Regions from separate parts of the Streptomyces sp. NPDC050610 genome, predicted to be linked through region 1. Evidence: riboswitches for the same ligand, from Rfam matches in the RefSeq annotation. Region 1 holds a riboswitch; each other region holds the start of a gene.

Region 1 (4,527 bases):
GACGCTTCGCTTACGCGCTCAGCCGCGTACGGCCGTGTTCCGCGTGCTCGCGGGCCGTGGGGTCAGCCCTTGAAGCGCGGGAACGCGGAACGGCCCGCGTAGACCGCGGCGTCGTCGAGGATCTCCTCGATGCGCAGCAGCTGGTTGTACTTGGCGACGCGCTCGGAGCGGGCCGGGGCGCCGGTCTTGATCTGGCCGCAGTTGGTGGCGACGGCCAGGTCGGCGATGGTGACGTCCTCGGTCTCGCCGGAGCGGTGGGACATCATGCACTTGAAGCCGTTGCGCTGGGCTAGCTCGACGGCGTCGAGGGTCTCGGTCAGCGAGCCGATCTGGTTGACCTTGACCAGCAGGGCGTTGGCGGCGCCCTCCTCGATGCCGCGGCCGAGGCGCTCCGGGTTGGTGACGAACAGGTCGTCGCCGACGATCTGGACCTTCTCGCCCAGCTTGTCGGTGAGGACCTTCCAGCCCGCCCAGTCGTCCTCGTACAGCGGGTCCTCGATGGAGACCAGCGGGTACGCGGCGACGAGCTCCTCGTAGTACTCCGTCATCTGCGCGGCGGAGCGGTCCTGGCCCTCGAAGGCGTAGACGCCGTCCTTGTAGAACTCGGAGGCGGCGACGTCGAGCGCGAGCGCGATGTCCTGGCCGGGCGCGTAACCGGCCTGCTTGATGGCCTCGACGATGAGGTCGAGCGCCTCGCGGTTCGAGCCCAGGTTCGGGGCGAAGCCGCCCTCGTCGCCGAGGCCGGTGGACAGCCCGCGCTCCTTCAGCACGCCCTTGAGCGTGTGGTAGACCTCCGCGCCCCAGCGCAGCGCCTCGGAGAAGGACTCCGCGCCGATCGGCGCGATCATGAACTCCTGGATGTCCACGTTGGAGTCGGCGTGCGAGCCGCCGTTGAGGATGTTCATCATCGGCACCGGCAGGAGGTGCGCGTTGGGGCCGCCGAGGTAGCGGAAGAGCGGCAGGTCGGACGCCTCGGAGGCGGCGTGCGCGACGGCGAGGGAGACGCCGAGGATGGCGTTGGCGCCGAGCGAGGACTTGTCCGCCGTGGCGTCCAGGTCGAACATCGCCTGGTCGATCAGGCGCTGCTCGGTGGCGTCGTAGCCGACGAGCTCCGGGCCGATCTGCTCGATGACGGCGAGGACGGCCTTCTCGACGCCCTTGCCCTGGTAGCGGTTGCGGTCGCCGTCGCGCAGCTCCAGCGCCTCGAAGGCACCGGTGGAGGCGCCGGACGGAACGGCGGCACGGCCCGTGGAGCCGTCGTCGAGGCCGACCTCGACCTCGACCGTGGGGTTGCCTCGCGAGTCGAGGATCTCGCGAGCTACGACGACGTCGATGGACGGCACGAGTGTCTCCTTCATGGGGTGACTGGTTTCTGCACCCCGAGCCTAACGGGCCGGGGGCATCCGCCCGCGCGCAGCCCGGGCTCCGGGCCGAAAAATGGGCCAAAGGGCCAGATCAGAGGACGAATGGCGGTGTTGTTCGCCGAACGGGGAATGGGGGCCGGAACTGGACACCGCCGGAGGGGCAGCCGACACGACACCCCCGGACATGCGAGTGCCCCGCTACGGCGCGATCGGGGGGAATGGCGCGCCGCAGCGGGGCGGTCTCTCATGAGCGGAGAGACAGGGACGGTGATGAAGCCGTCCCGGAGGAGCGGATCAGCTCAGGTGGAGCTGCTGACCCGGGTAGATCAGGTTGGCGTTGGAGACGATGCCCTTGTTCAGGTTGTACAGCTTCTCCCAGCCGCCCTTGACGCTGTGCTCCTTGGCGATCTTGCCGAGGGTGTCGCCGGACTTGACCTTGTACTCGCCGTCGCCCTTCTGGATGGACTTCGGCGCGACGGGCTTCGGCGCGGCCTGCTTGGGGGCGGCCTGCTTGGGGGCCTGCTGCTTCGGCGCGTAGTGCTTCGGGGCCTGCTGCTTCGGCGCGGCCTGGCGCTCGCTGCGGTCCGCGTGCTGCGTGCTGCGGCTGCTGGAACCGGTGTCGACGCCGGCGGCGGGGCCACCGGAGGACAGGTTGCCGGCGCCGGCGCAGGACCAGGCGCCCGGGCCCTGCATGGCGAGCAGCTTCTCGGCGGTGGCGATCTGCTGGCCCTTGGTGGCCTGGTCGGCACGCGGGGCGTACTGGGTGCCGCCCGCGGCGGCCCAGCTGGACTGGTTGAACTGCAGGCCGCCGTAGTAGCCGTTGCCGGTGTTGATCGACCAGTTACCACCGGACTCGCACTGCGCGACCTTGTCCCAGGTGGAGACGGAGGCGGCGGAGGCCGAGGTGGCGCCCATCAGCGGGACGGCGACAGCGGCACCGGCGACGCCGGCGAGCGTGGCGACACGGACGGCCTTGGACGGACGGCGGTGCTTGCCCTTGGAGATAAGCATGTTGGTTTCCTCACCGACGCCTACGAGGTGAGCTGTCGGGTTCGGGCTGTGAGCTGCCCGGCCTCGTGTGCCGGAGCACACGGGGCTTCACCCCTAGCCGTCCCGGTCCCCGTCGGTGTCGACGGGCCGTTCCGGCGGCCTACCTGGTTCCCCCGCTCCTGCCTACGGCGCTTTCGCGACGAATCCAGCGACCGCCGGCAGGATTCGGCGTGGCGATCGTGGTGCTCACGGTGGCGAGCGGTGACGACGTTAAACACACTGCCCAGGAGGGTTCAAACCCCCCCTCCTGACGGCAGTTGCCTCTACTTACCCACAGAAACAGCACATTTCCGCAGGTGAGAGACGGTAGGGAGAGATCGGGCAGGGGAGGAACCCGGGGCTGTCAACGAGACCCATGTCTCACTTTCCCTCGGAACGGACATACCGCCCGTACCGTCGCTCTCACGTTCCGAGATCAAGTTTCTGACCAGGGAAAATGAGATCGGGGTCGCTTCCTACGGTGCCGTGGTTGCGCTCGTAGAGGCTGGTCCAGCCGCCGGCGACGGAATGCTCCTCCGCGATCACCGAGAGGCTGTCCCCCGACCGCACCGTGTAGTCGTGAGGGGCCTGTTGGGGCGTACGAGACGAATTCCCGGCGCGCGATTCCCCACCGCGCGATTCCCCGCCGCGCGACGCGTGCCGGCCGCCGCCGCTCCGTCCGGCGTCGTCCTGCGCGGAGGAGCCCGTGCCGTCGTCCCCCTTGCTCCCTTCGCCCCCCTTCTCCCCTTCATCCGTGCCGCCGCGGTGCCGGCCCTCGCCGGACGTCGGCGACCCCGTCGTGGAGGTCGTGGGGTCGGTGGAGGGCTCAGTGGGCTCGGAAGGGGTCGTGGAAGGCGTCTGAGAGGGCTTGCCGCCGGGCTCGGGGGTCCCGGACGGGCTGGAGCCGTCCGCGCCGGTCGCGCCGGAGCCCTTCTCGCCGTCGCCCTTCCCGCTCGGCGTCGCGCTCGAACCGCCCTTTCCGGAGTCGGCCTTCCCCGGCTCCGTACGGCCCTTGCCCTTGTCCTTGCTCTCGCTCTTGTCCTTGCCCTCGCCCTTGTCCTCGCCTGAGGGTTTCTGGGACGGGTCGGAGCTGTGGGAGGGCGAGGGCGACTGGGCGGAGGGCTCCGAGGACGGCGTCTGGGTGCTGCCCGGGTCGACGCCCGGGGCCGCACTGCCGCGGTTGAGCCCGGAACTGACCGCGCATCCCGACCAGGGCTTGGTGCCCTGGCCCTCCAGGATCTTCTGGGCCACGGCTATCTGCTGGGCCCGGCTGGCCAGGTCGGGTCTCGGCGCGTACGCCCTCCCCCCGTACAGATCCCACGTCGACTGCGAAATCTGGAGCCCGCCGTAGAAGTCGTTCCCGGCGTCGGCGCTCCACGTTCCGCCGCTCTCGCATTGAGCGACGCGGTCCCAGGTCGCTGCGTCCGCGGCGTTCGCACCGGTGGCCGCGAGCAGCGGCATGGCGATTCCGGCGCCCGTCACCCCCGCCGCTACGACGATGGCCGGGACCTGACGGGGGCGGCGGTGTCGACCGTTCCCGGTGCGCATGCGGTTGCCTCTCGTGTGACGGCTGAGTTGTCGGTTCCTCGGTTGCCGAGTTGTCGGTTGCTGAGATGTCGGTTGCCGAGTTGCCGGTTGCTGAGTTGTCGGTTGAAGATAGCGACGCGCTCAGTCAGTCACAAGCCGATGTAGCCGAGGTCACGCGGAGGTCACGTCGCTTGACGCTTCGTCACTTCTGGCGGGGCGTGAACTCCACGGGCAGCGTGCGCAGTCCGCGCATGATGAGGCCGCCGCGCCACCGCAACTCCTCCGGTTCCGCCGCGAGACGCAGGTCGGGCAGGCGCCGCAGCAGCGTCGCGAGGGCGGCCCGGCCCTCCAGCCGGGCGAGCGGCGCGCCGATGCAGTAGTGGACGCCGTGCCCGTATCCGAGGTGCTGATTGTCACCGCGCGAGAGATCGAGGGTGTCCGGTTCGGCGAACCGCTCCGGATCGCGATCCGCCGCCGCCAGCACGACGAGTACGGGATCGCCCGTGCCGATCCGCTGCCCGCCCAGGGTGATCGGCTCGGTGGCGAACCGCCAGGTCGCCAGCTCCACCGGTCCGTCGTAGCGCAGCAGTTCCTCGATGCCGGTGGC
Region 2 (4,527 bases), on a different contig from region 1:
GCGGGCCCGGCCCCCGACTCGACGACCGTGCGCAGCTCCTCCATGAGGACGTTGAAGCGCTTGACGGCGTTGGCGGAGCGGGCCGCCATGCCGTACGCCTCGTCGACGCGGCGCAGGGCCTGCGGGAAGGAGATCTTCTCGCGCAGCGACAGCGCGTCGATCATCGCCTCGGCGCGGTCGCCGATGCCGCGCTTGGGGACGTTGAGGATGCGGCGCAGCGGGACGGTGTCCTCGGGGTTGGCGAGGACGCGCAGGTAGGCGAGGACGTCGCGGACCTCCTTGCGCTCGTAGAAGCGCACGCCGCCGACGACCTTGTAGGGCAGCCCGACCCGGATGAGGATCTCCTCGAAGACACGGGACTGGGCGTTGGTGCGGTAGAAGATGGCGACGTCGCCGGCCTTGGCGTCGCCCGCGTCGGTGAGCCGGTCGATCTCGTCGGCGACGAACTGGGCCTCGTCGTGCTCGGTGTCGGCGACGTAGCCGGTGATGGTGGCTCCGGCTCCGGCCTCGGTCCACAGGTTCTTGGGGCGGCGGTTCTCGTTGCGCTCGATGACGGCGTTGGCGGCGCTGAGGATGGTCTGGGTGGAGCGGTAGTTCTGCTCCAGCAGGATCGTCGTCGCGTCCGGGTAGTCCTCCTCGAACTGGAGGATGTTGCGGATGGTGGCGCCCCGGAACGCGTAGATCGACTGGTCGGCGTCGCCCACGACGCACACCTCGGCGGCGGGGACCTCTTCCGTGCCGGTCCCCACCAGCTCGCGCACGAGGGTGTACTGCGCGTGGTTGGTGTCCTGGTACTCGTCGACCAGCACGTGCCGGAAGCGGCGCCGGTAGTGGTCGGCGACGTCCGGGAACGCCTGGAGCAGGTGGACCGTGGTCATGATGATGTCGTCGAAGTCGAGGGCGTTCGCCTCGCGCAGCCGCGCCTGGTACATCGCGTACGCCTCGGCGAGTGTCTTCTCGAATCCTCCCCCAGACTCCGTCTGGGAGGTGCCCCCTGCGGCCTGGCCGGCGAACTCCTCCTCGTCGATCAGCTCGTTCTTCAGGTTCGAGATCTTGGCGCTGAAGGACTTGGGCGGGAAGCGCTTCGGATCGAGGTCCAGGTCCCGGCAGACCAGCGCCATCAGCCGCTTCGAGTCGGCGGCGTCGTAGATCGAGAAGGATGAGGTGAAGCCGAGCTTCTTCGACTCGCGGCGCAGGATGCGCACACAGGCGCTGTGGAAGGTGAGCACCCACATCGCGTTGGCCCGGGGGCCGACGAGGTCGCCGACGCGCTCCTTCATCTCGCCCGCGGCCTTGTTGGTGAAGGTGATCGCGAGGATCTGGCCGGGGTGCACGCCGCGCGCGCCCAGCAGGTGCGCGATCCGGTGCGTCAGCACGCGCGTCTTGCCGGACCCGGCGCCGGCGACGATCAGCAGCGGCCCGCCGCTGTGCACCACCGCGGCGCGCTGCTCCTCGTTGAGCCCCTCCAGCAGCGCGGAAGGGTCGATGACGGGCCGCGGCGCGCCGTCGCGGTAGTACGCGTCGCGCGCCCCGGAGCCGCCCTGCCCCGAGGCCGGGCCGGACCGCTGTACGGGCGCGTCGAAGGCGCCCCCGAAGAGGTCGTCCGGCACCGGCTCCGGTGCGGCGTCCTCGGGCGGCGGCGGGGGCTCCTCGCCCGAAGGTTCGAGATCCGCCAGGAAGCTGTCGTCAAAGAGGCTGCTCATCGCCCACCGAGTCTAGGCCGCCCCACTGACACCCGGCTCCGGCTGTGGAAAAGACGGGGGAAAGTACGGGCGGAAAGTACGGGCGGAGGGTCGGCGTCCAGGGGTCGGGAGCGGGCGGGAGAGGGCGGGAGAGGGCAGCTCGCGGCGTGGGAGGCGCAGTCACGGAAGGTTCCGGCATATCGAACACCAGCCTTCACAGCGGCCCCACCCGTTGGCTACGGTGCTCGCTCAGGCAGCCCGTCCCCCCGCCGACGCCCCGTCTGCACGGGCCGCCAACGCCGAGTCCGACTGCGCCGCGAGGCGCCCGGAGCCGGGGACCCACACGCACCACCGGGGTGAATCGGCCCGTACGCACGCACGCCGCGCCGTACGGACCGTAGGGCATAAACCTTCCAAAACCGCCCGAACCCGACAGCTAACCCGGTAGGCGGTCCACGGAAGGAGTCGCCTCCCTTGGCGTCACACCGCAAGCCCCGCAGCACTGGGCACGGGCTGCTCGACACGCCCGCCCGCCGCCGCACCGCCGTCTCCCTCACGACGGCGGCGCTGGCCTCCGCCACCCTGCTCTCCCAGACCGCGCACGCCGCCCCCGGCCGCCCCACAGCCCCCAAACCCTCCGGAACCTCCGGAACCTCCGTCGAGGACGTACAGCGACGCGTGGACGCCCTGTACCGGCAGGCGGGCACGGCCACGCAGGAGTACAACGCCGCCAAGGAGCGTACGGACGCGCAGAACGGCAAGGTCGACAGGCTGCTCGACGACGTGGCCCGGCGCACCGGGAAGCTCAACGACGCACGGCGCGCGCTCGGGGCGTACGCCGCGGCGCAGTACCGCGACGGCGGTGTGAGCCAGACGGCGAACCTGCTGTTCGCCGCCGATCCGCAGAGCTGGTTCGACCAGACGCATCTGATCGACCGGATGACGGGCCGGCAGGAGCGGGCCGTACGGGATTTCCGTACGCAGCAGAAGGCGGCGGCCAAGGGCCGGGGCGAGGCGGTACGGAGCCTGGCCGCGCTCACCGATTCGCAGAAGCAGCTGAGGGCGAAGAAGGAGACCGTCCAGGGGAAGCTCGGCGAGGCGCGGGAGCTGCTGTCGAAATTGACGGCCCAGGAGAAGGCGCGACTGGCCGCGATCGAGAAGAAGAAGGAGGCGGCGGCCAAGAAGAAGGCCGAAGAGCTGGCCAAACGCCAGGCCGAACGCCAGGCGGAGAAGCGGCAGGCGGAGAAGGCCGCGCAGGGCGGCGGCAGCGGCAAGGGGCAGGGCGGCTCGGAAACGGGCCACAAGGGGGGCGGCACCGACTCCGGAGCCCCCTCCGGGGCGCACTCCGCCAAGGCCGACAAGGCGATCGCCTTTGCTCGCGCACAGATGGGCAAGCCGTACGTGTGGGGAGCCACCGGCCCCAATTCGTACGACTGCTCAGGGCTGACGCAGGCGGCGTGGAAGGCGGCGGGCGTCGATCTTCCGCGCACCACGTGGGATCAGGTGAAGACCGGCGAGCGGGTGGCCACGGACGATCTCCAGCCGGGTGACCTGGTCTTCTTCTACGACGACATCAGCCATGTCGGCATGTACATAGGCGACGGGAAGATGATCCACGCGCCGAAGCCCGGGGCGAGCGTGCGGGTGGAGTCGATCTTCTACATGCCGATCTACGGGAGCGTGCGCCCGGCGTAGCGGAGACCGCTCACGCCCCCGGGGCGCCGGCTCTCAGCCGCTCACGTCCACAACAGGGCGATGAAGATGTTGGCGATGGTCAGGGCGCCCACGATGCCGAAGACGGGCGCCTCCACCTTCTCGTCGTCGCGCTTCACGTAGACCAGGCCGAGGACCACGATCAGGAACGCCAGCTTGATTCCGATCTTGACCGTGTTCAGCGAGTAGTCCTCGGCCTGGTTGAGGCCGACCAGCGCGACGCCCGTCACCAGCATGGTCAGCGCGCCGTGCAGCATCGCCGGGACCATGCGCGCCTCGCCCTTGCCCATGGCCTTCATCTGGGTGAGAAAGCCGCCGAGCAGGGCCGCGATGCCGATGATGTGCAGGCCGACGACGGCGTGAATCAGTACGTCCATGAGGCCCGACAGTATCCGGGGGCATATCACCCGTCGGCGGTCAGGTCTGCCTCATTCGCCGCTTCGATCAAGGGCGGCCGAAATCCTTCCGTATGGGCGCGAGTGGACCGATCACGTGCGGTCGCCGTGCGCACGGTTTCATCCAATAGCGGTCATGCACGCGCATTCCCGTGACGGTCGGGCCTAGCGTCCTGCACCAGGTGACCGGCTCCCCACTGTCACCGTCGGAGCGAGCGGGCCCCGCCAGGGCCCGTACCGCGCTCGGACGGCGACTGTCGGCCACTGCGCCGAGAAAGCCCGGCGGCGGCTCGCCCCCCTATTACGGGCCACCGCCGGGCCGACCGCGGCGAACCGGGGCCAGGACGCACAGCACACACGTCACACACAGCACGTTCAGCTCGCTCAGCACACGAAGGCAAGGCACCGGAAGGAAGTGACGGCCCCCGTGGCCTCGCACCGAAAGCCCAAACGGCACCGGCCGTACGCGCTCACCAGCGGCACCGCACGCACCGCGGCGACCCTCGCCCTCGCCGGCGCCGCCACCGGCACCGCGCTGGAGGGCACCGGGCACGCCGCGCCCCGACAGACCCCGGCCCAGGTCAAGACCCAGGTGGACCGCTACTACCAGGAAGCGGAAGCGGCCGCCGAGCGGTACAACGGCGCGAAGGACAAAGCGCGCGCCGCGGAGAAATCACTGGACGCGCTGCGCGACGAGGCCGCGCGCAAGACGGAGGGGCTCAACTCGGCCCGTAACG
Region 3 (4,527 bases), on a different contig from region 1:
CCGGGACCGGCGCCGCCGCCGCGCTGACCGGGCTGTACGTGGCCGCCTTCGCCGGCTCGCACCCGCTCGCCAAGAAGGTCGGCTCCTGGCCCTCCGTCTTCGTGGTGGCCGGCGGCGTCGCCCTCGCCTCCTGGGCCGTCGAGCGGCGGGGCCAGGCCTGACGGGCGACGAGGGGGGGACGGGAGGCGGAGGGCCCCGGGCCGTACAGCCGTCTTCCGCACGGCCCGGGCGGAGCCGCTACCGCGACGCCTCCGTCAGCAGGTCCACCTCATCGGCCGTCAGCTGGAGGTCGGCCACCGCCAGCAGCGCCGGCAGCTGCGCCGTGTTGCGCGCGCTCGCGAGCGGGCACGCCACCGTCGGCCGGGCGGCGAGCCAGGCCAGGGACACCGTGGCCGGCTCGGCGTCGTGGGCCTCCGCGACCTTGTCCAGCGCTTCCAGTACGCGCAGGCCGCGCTCGGTCCGTACGTACTCGGCGGCGGTCCCCGACCGCGCGCTGTCCACGGCCGCGCCCGGGCGGTACTTGCCGGTCAGGAAGCCCGACGCCAGGCTGTAGTACGGGACCGCCGCCAGCCCGTGGCTCTCGGCGGTCGCGGCCAGGTCGCCCTCGTACGAATCGCGCGAGACGAGGTTGTACTTGGGCTGGACCGCCACGTACTTGACCAGCCCCTCCGCGTCGGAGAAGGCCAGCGCCTCCGCCAGCCGGTCCGCCGTGATGTTGGAGGCGGCGATCTCACGGACCTTGCCCTCCCGCACCAGTTCGTCGAGGGCCGTGATGAACTCCGACACCGGTACGGACGGGTCGTCGTAGTGCGTGTAGTAGAGGTCGATGTAGTCGGTGCGCAGGCGGCGCAGGGACTCCTCCACGCCCGCCTTGATGGCGTTGGCCGCCAGGCCGCGCCGCTCCGGAACGCCCGCGCCGACCTTGGTGGCCAGGACGACGTCCTCGCGGTTGCCGCGCGTGGCGAACCAGTCGCCCAGGACGGTCTCGGACTCGCCGCCCGAGTTGCCGGGGACCCACGCGGAGTAGACGTCGGCGGTGTCGATGAAGTTGCCGCCGGCCGCCGTGTAGGCGTCCAGTACGGCGAAGGACTCCGTCTCGTCGGCCGTCCAGCCGAAGACGTTGCCGCCGAGGCAGAGCGGATGGACGGACAGATTGCCGATCTTCTTGCGCTTCTCAGCCATAAGCCCATTTAACGCCTCGCACGGACGCGTTAACGGCTTGGACGGATTCACCCGTTCCGTTTTGGCCACTGCGGTCGCTGTGGTCACTATGATCACTGCGGCCGCTGTGGCCTCAAGTGGCCCGGCGCCACCGCCCGTTACGGCTTCATCCCGTGCTCCCGCAGCCACGCCATCGGGTCCACCGGCGTGCCCCCACCCGGCCGCACCTCCAGGTGCAGGTGCGGGCCGGTGACGTTGCCGGTCGCGCCGACCCGGCCGATGACGTCGCCCGCCTGCACCTTCCCTGAGTTCACGGCGATCGAGGACTGGTGGCAGAACCACAGCTCAGTGCCGTCGTCCAGGGTGAGCACCGTGCGGTAGCCGTACGAGCCCGCCCACCCGGCCTGCGTGATCGTGCCGCCGTGCACCGCCTTGATCGGCGTACCCGTCGGCGCCGCGAAGTCCTGCCCGGTGTGGTTGGCGGACCACATGTCGCCCGACTGGCCGAATCCGGCGGTAAGCGTGTACGAACCTACGGGCAGCGTGTACGCGGCGCCCGGCTTCACGAGCCCCTTCTCCGACGCTTTCTCCTGGGCGGCCGCTGCGGCCTTCTTGTCGGCCGCGTCCTTGGCCGCGGCCTCCTTCTCGGCCTTCGCCTTGGCCGCCGCTTCGGCCTTCGCCTTCTCCCCGGCGTCCGCCTCGGCCTTCCGCTTCGCCGCCTCGTCGGCGGCCTTGTCCGCCGCCGCCCGGACCACCGCGTCGCGCGCCTCACTGTCGGCGGCGGACTGCTGGTGCTCGGCCTGCTGAAGGATGCGGGCGCGGAGCGCCTCGCCCGCGTCGGCGACGCCGTTCGCCGCGTCTTCCGCGGAGAGGCCGATCCGGGACAGCGGCTGGTCCGCGCCGGGAGCCTCGGCGGCCTCGGCAGCCTCCGGAGCGGAGTCGTCCGCCAGGAGCGAGCCGATGCCCGGCAGGTCCTCCACGGCCGGCAGCTTCCCCGGCAACTCGCCCATCTGGTCGGCCAGATGCGCCAGGTCGGGCATGGATATCGGGGGCGCGGGGCGGTCCTTGGCGCTGGCCATCCCGCCCGCCCCGACCGCCGCGATGACGCCGACGCCGAGCACCGCTCCGCTACGGGCCATCGTGCCGCCGCGCTGCTTGCCGATCCGGTGCTTGCCGCGGACAGGGCCCGCGGAGTCCTCGGTGGGATTCCACTCCTCCCACAGCTCCGCCCCCCGCTCCCCCGACCAGCCCTCGTTGGGGTCTACGAGGTCTGCGGGGTCTACGGGATCTGCGGGATCTGCGGGATCTACGAAGTCGGCGAGGTCCGCGGGGCCGCCTGCGGGGCCTGCCACGAAGTCCGCTCCGGCGGCCGACGCGAGGCCGTCACCAGGACCGATGTCGATACCGGGGCCGATGTCGAAACCAGGACCGGTGTCGATACCGGAGCCGAGGCCGAGGCCGGCGCCCGAGTGGGCTCCATCGGCCTCAGGGCCGGAGCCGAGTTCCGCACCGGTGGGAACGCCGGACGGAGTGCCGGGAGCCGGCTCGAACGGAGGGGCGTAAGAAGGGGCGTACGACTGGTCGAAGGCCGACTGGTCGAAGGCCGACTGGTCGTAGACCGACGGGTCGTAGGCCGGGTCGTACGTCGGCTCGTCGAGGGCAGGCTTGTTGGACGCCACGGGGGCGCACTCCTTTCCTTCCTTCTCGCCTACCGGGTTAGCTGACGGGTTCGGAGCAGGAAGGTCTCCTACGGGCCCCTTCTCGCGAAGGCGCCCGACTCACCCCAAGGTTGGTGGTTCCCCGGTTCCCTGGTGCCTCGTGTTGCCGGTGCTGCCGATGGTGCTGGGTACGTACGGTGTGGCCGGTGTTGCTGGTGCCTGCGGGATTCGGCGAAGGCGCACGGTGCCGCCTCTTGCGGCGGTTGTGACGACCGCGCTGCGTTATCGAACGTTAATAGAAGCGAGACCCGGATACCAAGCTGTTGCCCGTAATCCGCGCAGGCTTTGGCGAGGACTTTATGGACACGCGTCGGCGAAAGCGGTCGAGTCGCCTCGCCTGCCGAAACCCCTCGGCGGCGATCGTGCGCCAGTCGTTATGCACAGGGATCAAGATCCACTACGCACCGTGTTCCCGGTCAGCATCGTGTTCCGACCCGCACCGTGTTCCGACCCGCGCCGTGTTCCCGGTCAGCGCCGTGCCCCCTATACGCGCCTATACGCGCCGGAATTCCGCCCTACCCCTCCGGCTCCTCCCCCGGCACAGCCGCCACCCCATCCCCGCAGCGCCGAATCGCCAGCAGCGCCATGTCGTCCGACGTCCCCCCGCCCGTATGCCGCGCCACGTCCGCGGCGAGCGCCTCCAGCACCAGGTCCGGCCCGTCGAACAGCCGCCCGTTCAGCCGGGCTTGCGGGTCGTAGAAGACGTCCCGCTTGTCCCTGGCCTCCGTGACCCCGTCCGTGAACAGCAGCAGCGTCGCCCCCGCCGGAAAGTCCCATACGTCCACCCGGTCCGGCCAGACGCCCAGGTCGCCCATGCCCAGCGGCAGCGCCGGCACCTCCGGTGTCGCCTCCACCGCCTTGCCGTCCGCGTACAGCAGCAGCGGCGGCGGATGGCCGCGGTTCACCACGCGCAACACCGCGCCGTCCGAGGCCGCCACCTCCACCTCCGCGAGTACGGCCGTGGTGAACCCCTCGAACTGGTCCAGCCCCTCCCGCCGCACCCCCTCCCGCTGCAACGCCCGTTCCAGCCGCGCGGCGAGCCCTTCCAGGGTCGGCTCCTGCTCCGCCGCCTCCCGGAACGCGCCGATCACGACGGCGACCGCCTCGACCGCCTCCAGGCCCTTGCCCCGGACGTCGCCGACGATGACGCGTACGCCGTGCGGGGTGTCCTGTACCGCGTACAGGTCGCCGCCGATACGGGCGTCCGCCTGCGCCGCCACATAGCGCGCCGCGACGCTCAGCCCCTCGCCGATTCGGTCCGGGGGCGTGGGCAGCACGGCCCGCTGAGCCGCCTCCGCGATGCCGCGCGCGGACTCCAGCTGCTGGTCGCTGCGGCGCACGATGCGGTTGATGCCGAGGGCGAGCACGGCGACGGTCAGGACCGTGGCGACCTTGGTCGCGGACTCGAACGAGTTCACCGCGCGGTGATAGGCGTTGGTCCCGGCCGCGGCGGCGACGGCCGCAACGGCGGTGGCGGCCGTGCCGCGCCGCCCGAAGAGCGGGGCGGCGACCAGCGGAGCGGCCGACAGGAACGGGGCCCCGGTGTACTTCGGCGGGGTCAGGAGGTCGAAGAGGACGCCGCCGACGATGAGTACGGCGGGCGCCCAGCGCGCCAGGCAGTTCGCGACGACGCCGCGGCGCGAGAGCC
Region 4 (4,527 bases), on a different contig from region 1:
CCTCGGCCTCGTCGGCGGGGGCGGTGGCGGCCATTCCGCGCGCGTCGATGCGGTCGTAGCGGACGGTGGCGATGAACTCGTCCCCGACCGTGGCGGCCAGGCCGACCCGGTCGACGTAGTCGTGGTGGGTGAAGCGGTGGACGTCGCGGTCGGACAGGCGCGGGTAGGGCGCGAAGAAGCGGTAGTACTTCGACTCGTCCGACACCTGCTCGTAGAAGCTGACCAGGCGCTGCGCGTCCGCGGCGGTGATGGGCCGGATCTGCGCCGTGCCGCCGTCGCGCAGCACGACATCGGCTTCCCAGTGGGTCGGGTACGCGGCGTGCTCCGACGGCGTGTGCATGGGGCCAGCGTACGACCGGGCACTGACAGACCCTCCGCTCGCGTACACCGGAGGGTCGGGGCAAGGTGGGCAGGGGCGCGGCGGACGAGGGAGCACGGCAGGTGGAGGCGGGTGCGGACGGGCCGGGCGGCACAATGGAGGAGGGAGCAGGGGGGCGGCACGGTGCCGGACGTCACCGCAGGAGCGACCGGGCACCGTGAGAGACTGGTCTAGACAACCAATGACGACTTGAAGGGCAACACCATGGTTGAGCGCCGCGTCACCGTCGGCTGGGCCGAGGGGCTGCACGCCCGCCCCGCGTCGATCTTCGTCCGTGCCGCGACCGCCTCGGGCGTCCCCGTGACGATCGCCAAGGCCGACGGCAACCCGGTCAACGCCGCCTCCATGCTCGCGGTGCTGGGCCTGGGCGCCCAGGGCGGCGAGGAGATCGTTCTCGCCTCCGAGGCCGACGACGCCGAGGCCGCGCTCGACCGCCTGGCGAAGCTGGTCGCCGAGGGGCTTGAGGAGCTCCCGGAGACCGTCTGATTCGGGTTCACCGGCGCGGCACGGCCGCGCGACGGGCCGCGGCGACCGATCACGGTCGCCGCGGCCCTTCTTCGTGGGGCTCCCCGCCGCCGCCGATTCACCGGCCGGCTCTCCCGCGGCGCACGCCGAAGACCCCGGCCATGCGGTCCGGGGTCTTCGGCGGTGCTTTGCGCGCGTGAGGCGCGCGGGATCAGAGGCTGACGCCGTGCGCGCGCAGGTACGCGACGGGGTCGATGTCCGAGCCGTACTCCGGGGACGTACGGGCCTCGAAGTGCAGGTGGGGGCCGGTCACGTTGCCGGTGGCGCCCGAGAGGGCTATCTGCTGGCCAGGGGTGACCGGCTGACCGACGGAGACGCCGATGGAGGAGAGGTGGCCGTACTGCGTGTACGTGCCGTCGTTCATCTTGATGACGATGTTGTTGCCGTACGCGCCGCCCGGGCCGGCCTCGACGACGGTGCCCGCGCCCACGGAGTGCACGGGGGTGCCCATTCCGGCGTGGAAGTCGACGCCGGTGTGGCTGCCGGAGGACCACAGTCCGCTGGACGCCTTGTAGGCGGTGGAGACGTACGAGCCGTCGACCGGCAGGACGAAGGCGTTGAGGCGCTTGCGCTCCTCGTCGCGGGCGGCCTTCGCCTTGGCGGCGCGCTCCGCGTCGGCCTTCCGCTTGGCCTCGTCCGCGCGCTTCTTGGCCTCGGCGGCCTTGGCCCTGGCTGCGGCCTCCGCCTTCGCCTTGGCGGCGGCCTCGGCGGCGGCGTGCTGCTGGGACTCGGCCTGGGCCCCGATGCTGTCGGCCACGTCGTTGCTCATGACGACGGCCTGGGTGAGGCCGGTGTCCTCGATCTTGGGAGCGGGGTCGCCGCCGGACGCGAGGGCCGGGGAGGCGAGGCCGGCGACGACGCCGGTGGCGGCCAGGGTCGCGACCCCCGCCGCGTTGGCGCCGACACGCACGGCGCGGCTCGGACGACGGTGCTTCCCGGTGGCACGGGTGAACGCCATAGGTACGGCTGATCCTTTCCTTCCTTCTCGCCTACCGGGTTAGCTGACGGGTTCGGAGCAGGAAGGTCTCCTACGGGTCCCTCCGGGAAGGGGCCCGATTCACCCCAGGGACGTGTGGGTCCCCGGCTCCCCTGGCTCACGCCATTGGGGACTCGGCGATGGTTGTCCGGGGCCGCGGCTGCGACTCATATACGACGGACAACCGCCATGAAGCTAAACGGGCCTTCTTTCAATCGGCAAACAGAACCGCGATTTTGTGCCCTACGCCACACGGCAGACACGCAACCACTCCGATAAACCGGACAAACGGCGGGGCGCGAGGGCCCCATAGACCCCTCGCGCCCCACTCGTCCCGTTATGGGACCTTCGCGACAAGACCCTCGCGGCCGTCGCGTTCCCCTCAGCCGGAGACGACCGTCACCTCTCCGATGCCGAGCGCCTTGACCGGCTCCAGGATCTCCGCGGCGTCGCCGACGAGGACCGTGACGAGCCGGTCGGCCGGGAAGGCGCTGACGGCGGCCGCGGTGGCCTCCACCGTGCCGGTCTCCGCGAGGCGCGCGTACAGCTGGGCCTGGAAGTCGTCCGGGAGGTGCTGCTCGACCTGGTCGGCGAGCGTCCCGGCGACGGCCGCGGCCGTCTCGTACTTCAGCGGGGCGACTCCGACGAGGTTCTGCACGGCGATGTCGCGCTCGGCGTCCGTCAGCCCCTCGGCGGCCAGCGTCCGCAGCACGGTCCACAGGTCCGCGAGCGCGGGTCCGGTGGACTCGGTGTCCACCGAGCCGCTGATGGCCAGCAGCGAGGCGCCTGTGGGCCCCTGGAGGGCCGAGGCCTCGGAGGAGCGCAGCACCTGGGCGTAGGAGCGCACGCCGTAGGTGTAGCCCTTCTCCTCGCGCAGGACGCGGTCCAGGCGCGAGGTGAGGGTGCCGCCGAGGCAGTACGCGCCGAGGACCTGGGCGGGCCAGACGCGGTCGTGCCGGTCGGGGCCGATCCGGCCGAGGAGCAGCTGGGTCTGGACGGCGCCGGGGCGGTCCACGATCACCACCCGGCCGGTGTCGTCGGCGGTGATGGGCGTCACCGGGTACGGCTCGGCGGTGCCGCCGGTCCACGCGCCGAGCGTGTCGGCGAGCGCCTCGGCCAGGTCGACGCCGGTGAAGTCGCCGACCACCACGGCGGTCGCGGTGGCGGGCCGTACATGGGCCTCGTAGAAGGCCCGTACGGCCGCGGCGTCGATGTCGCGGACGGTCTCCTCGGTGCCCTGGCGGGGGCGCGACATGCGCGCGCCCGCGGGGAAGAGCTGCTTGGAGAGCGCCATGGCGGCCCGGCGGGCCGGGTTGGCCAGCTCGTGCGGGATCTCGTCGAGGCGGTTGCCCACGAGCCGCTCGATCTCGCTGTCCGCGAAGGCCGGCGCCCGCAGGGCGTCGGCGAGCAGGGCGAGCGCCTTGGGCAGCCGGGAGGCCGGGACCTCCAGCGAGACGCGGACGCCCGGGTGGTCGGCGTGCGCGTCGAGGGTGGCGCCGCAGCGCTCCAGCTCGGCGGCGAAATCCTCGGCGGAGTGCTTGTCGGTGCCCTCGGACAGGGCGCGCGCCATGATCGTGGCGACGCCGTCGAGCCCGGCCGGCTCGGCCTCCAGCGGCGCTTCGAGGTTGACCTCCACGGCGACGACCTGCTGGCCGGGGCGGTGGCAGTGCAGCAGCGTGAGGCCGTTGGGCAGCTGGTCGCGCTCGGGGGCCGGGAAGGCCCACGGCGTGGGGGCGCCGGGCTGCGGCTGCGGGTGGAACTGCATGGTGGTGGTGGCCACGGCGTCGCTCACTGGCCCGCCTCCTGCTCTTCGGCGTTCTTCGCGGTGTCTTCGATGGCTCCGTCGGCCGCCTGCTCGGCGTCCGCCGACTCGGTCTCCGCGGGCTCGGTCGGTTCGTAGACGAGAACCGCGCGGTTGTCGGGGCGCAGCCGGGCCGCGGCGACGGCCCGCACCTCCTCCGCGGTGATGTCCAGCACGCGCCCCACGGCGGACAGCGCGAGCTGCGGGTCGCCGAACAGCACGGCGAACCGGGCCAGTTCGTCGGCGCGGCCGCCGACCGTGGCGAGCCGGTCCAGCCACTCGCGCTCCAACTGGGCCTGGGCCCGCTCCATCTCCTCCGGGGTCGGCCCCTCGGCGGCGAACCGGGCCAGCTCCTCGTCGACCGCGGACTCGATGACCGGCACCTCGACCCCGCCGGACGTCTTGACGTCCAGCCAGCCGAGGGAGGGCGCGCCCGACAGCCGCAGCAGCCCGAAGCCGGCGGCGACGGCGGTACGGTCCCGGCGGACCAGGCGGTTGTGGATCCGCGAGGACTCGCCGCCGCCGAGGACGGTGAGGGCGAGGTCGGCGGCGTCCGCCTCGCGGGTGCCGTCGTGCGGGAGGCGGTAGGCGGCCATCAGGGCGCGGGAGGGCACCTCCGCCTCGACCACCTCGCGCAGCTCGGCGCCGATGGTGTCGGGCAGCGTCCCGTCCCGGGGCGGCTGCTTGCCGTCGTGCGAGGGGATGGTGCCGAAGTACTTCTCGATCCAGGCGAGGGTCTGCTCGGAGTCGATGTCGCCGACGACCGAGAGGACCGCGTTGCCCGGGGCGTAGTACGTGCGGAAGAAGGCCCGGGCGTCCTCCAGGGAGGCGGCGTCCAGGTCGGCC

What was found. A riboswitch is a leader RNA that binds a small molecule or an ion and turns the genes downstream of it on or off. The one in region 1 is predicted to bind cyclic di-AMP.
Positions count from the first base shown of each region.
Region 2: another riboswitch for cyclic di-AMP. It lies ahead of AB0I22_RS17495 (NlpC/P60 family protein); the one in region 1 lies ahead of AB0I22_RS14985 (transglycosylase family protein).
Region 3: another riboswitch for cyclic di-AMP. It lies ahead of AB0I22_RS35845 (M23 family metallopeptidase); the one in region 1 lies ahead of AB0I22_RS14985 (transglycosylase family protein).
Region 4: another riboswitch for cyclic di-AMP. It lies ahead of AB0I22_RS14445 (M23 family metallopeptidase); the one in region 1 lies ahead of AB0I22_RS14985 (transglycosylase family protein).

Region 1 is NZ_JBFAIV010000010.1:37,863-42,389, forward strand. Features, by position in the region: gene eno (phosphopyruvate hydratase) at 63-1,343, opposite strand; gene AB0I22_RS14985 (transglycosylase family protein) at 1,659-2,375, opposite strand; cyclic di-AMP (ydaO/yuaA leader) riboswitch at 2,378-2,522, opposite strand; gene AB0I22_RS14990 (transglycosylase family protein) at 2,817-3,941, opposite strand; gene AB0I22_RS14995 (cytochrome P450) at 4,123-4,527, opposite strand, start outside.
Region 2 is NZ_JBFAIV010000012.1:161,737-166,263, reverse strand. Features, by position in the region: gene pcrA (DNA helicase PcrA) at 1-1,703, opposite strand, end outside; cyclic di-AMP (ydaO/yuaA leader) riboswitch at 1,970-2,149, shown strand; gene AB0I22_RS17495 (NlpC/P60 family protein) at 2,196-3,377, shown strand; gene AB0I22_RS17490 (hypothetical protein) at 3,419-3,772, opposite strand; gene AB0I22_RS17485 (NlpC/P60 family protein) at 4,218-4,527, shown strand, end outside.
Region 3 is NZ_JBFAIV010000047.1:23,183-27,709, forward strand. Features, by position in the region: gene AB0I22_RS35835 (hypothetical protein) at 1-161, shown strand, start outside; gene AB0I22_RS35840 (aldo/keto reductase) at 238-1,182, opposite strand; gene AB0I22_RS35845 (M23 family metallopeptidase) at 1,320-2,840, opposite strand; cyclic di-AMP (ydaO/yuaA leader) riboswitch at 2,852-3,001, opposite strand; gene AB0I22_RS35850 (PP2C family protein-serine/threonine phosphatase) at 3,395-4,495, opposite strand.
Region 4 is NZ_JBFAIV010000009.1:203,807-208,333, forward strand. Features, by position in the region: gene AB0I22_RS14435 (GNAT family N-acetyltransferase) at 1-340, opposite strand, end outside; gene AB0I22_RS14440 (HPr family phosphocarrier protein) at 584-865, shown strand; gene AB0I22_RS14445 (M23 family metallopeptidase) at 1,056-1,862, opposite strand; cyclic di-AMP (ydaO/yuaA leader) riboswitch at 1,876-2,030, opposite strand; gene AB0I22_RS14450 (pitrilysin family protein) at 2,263-3,672, opposite strand; gene AB0I22_RS14455 (pitrilysin family protein) at 3,669-4,527, opposite strand, start outside.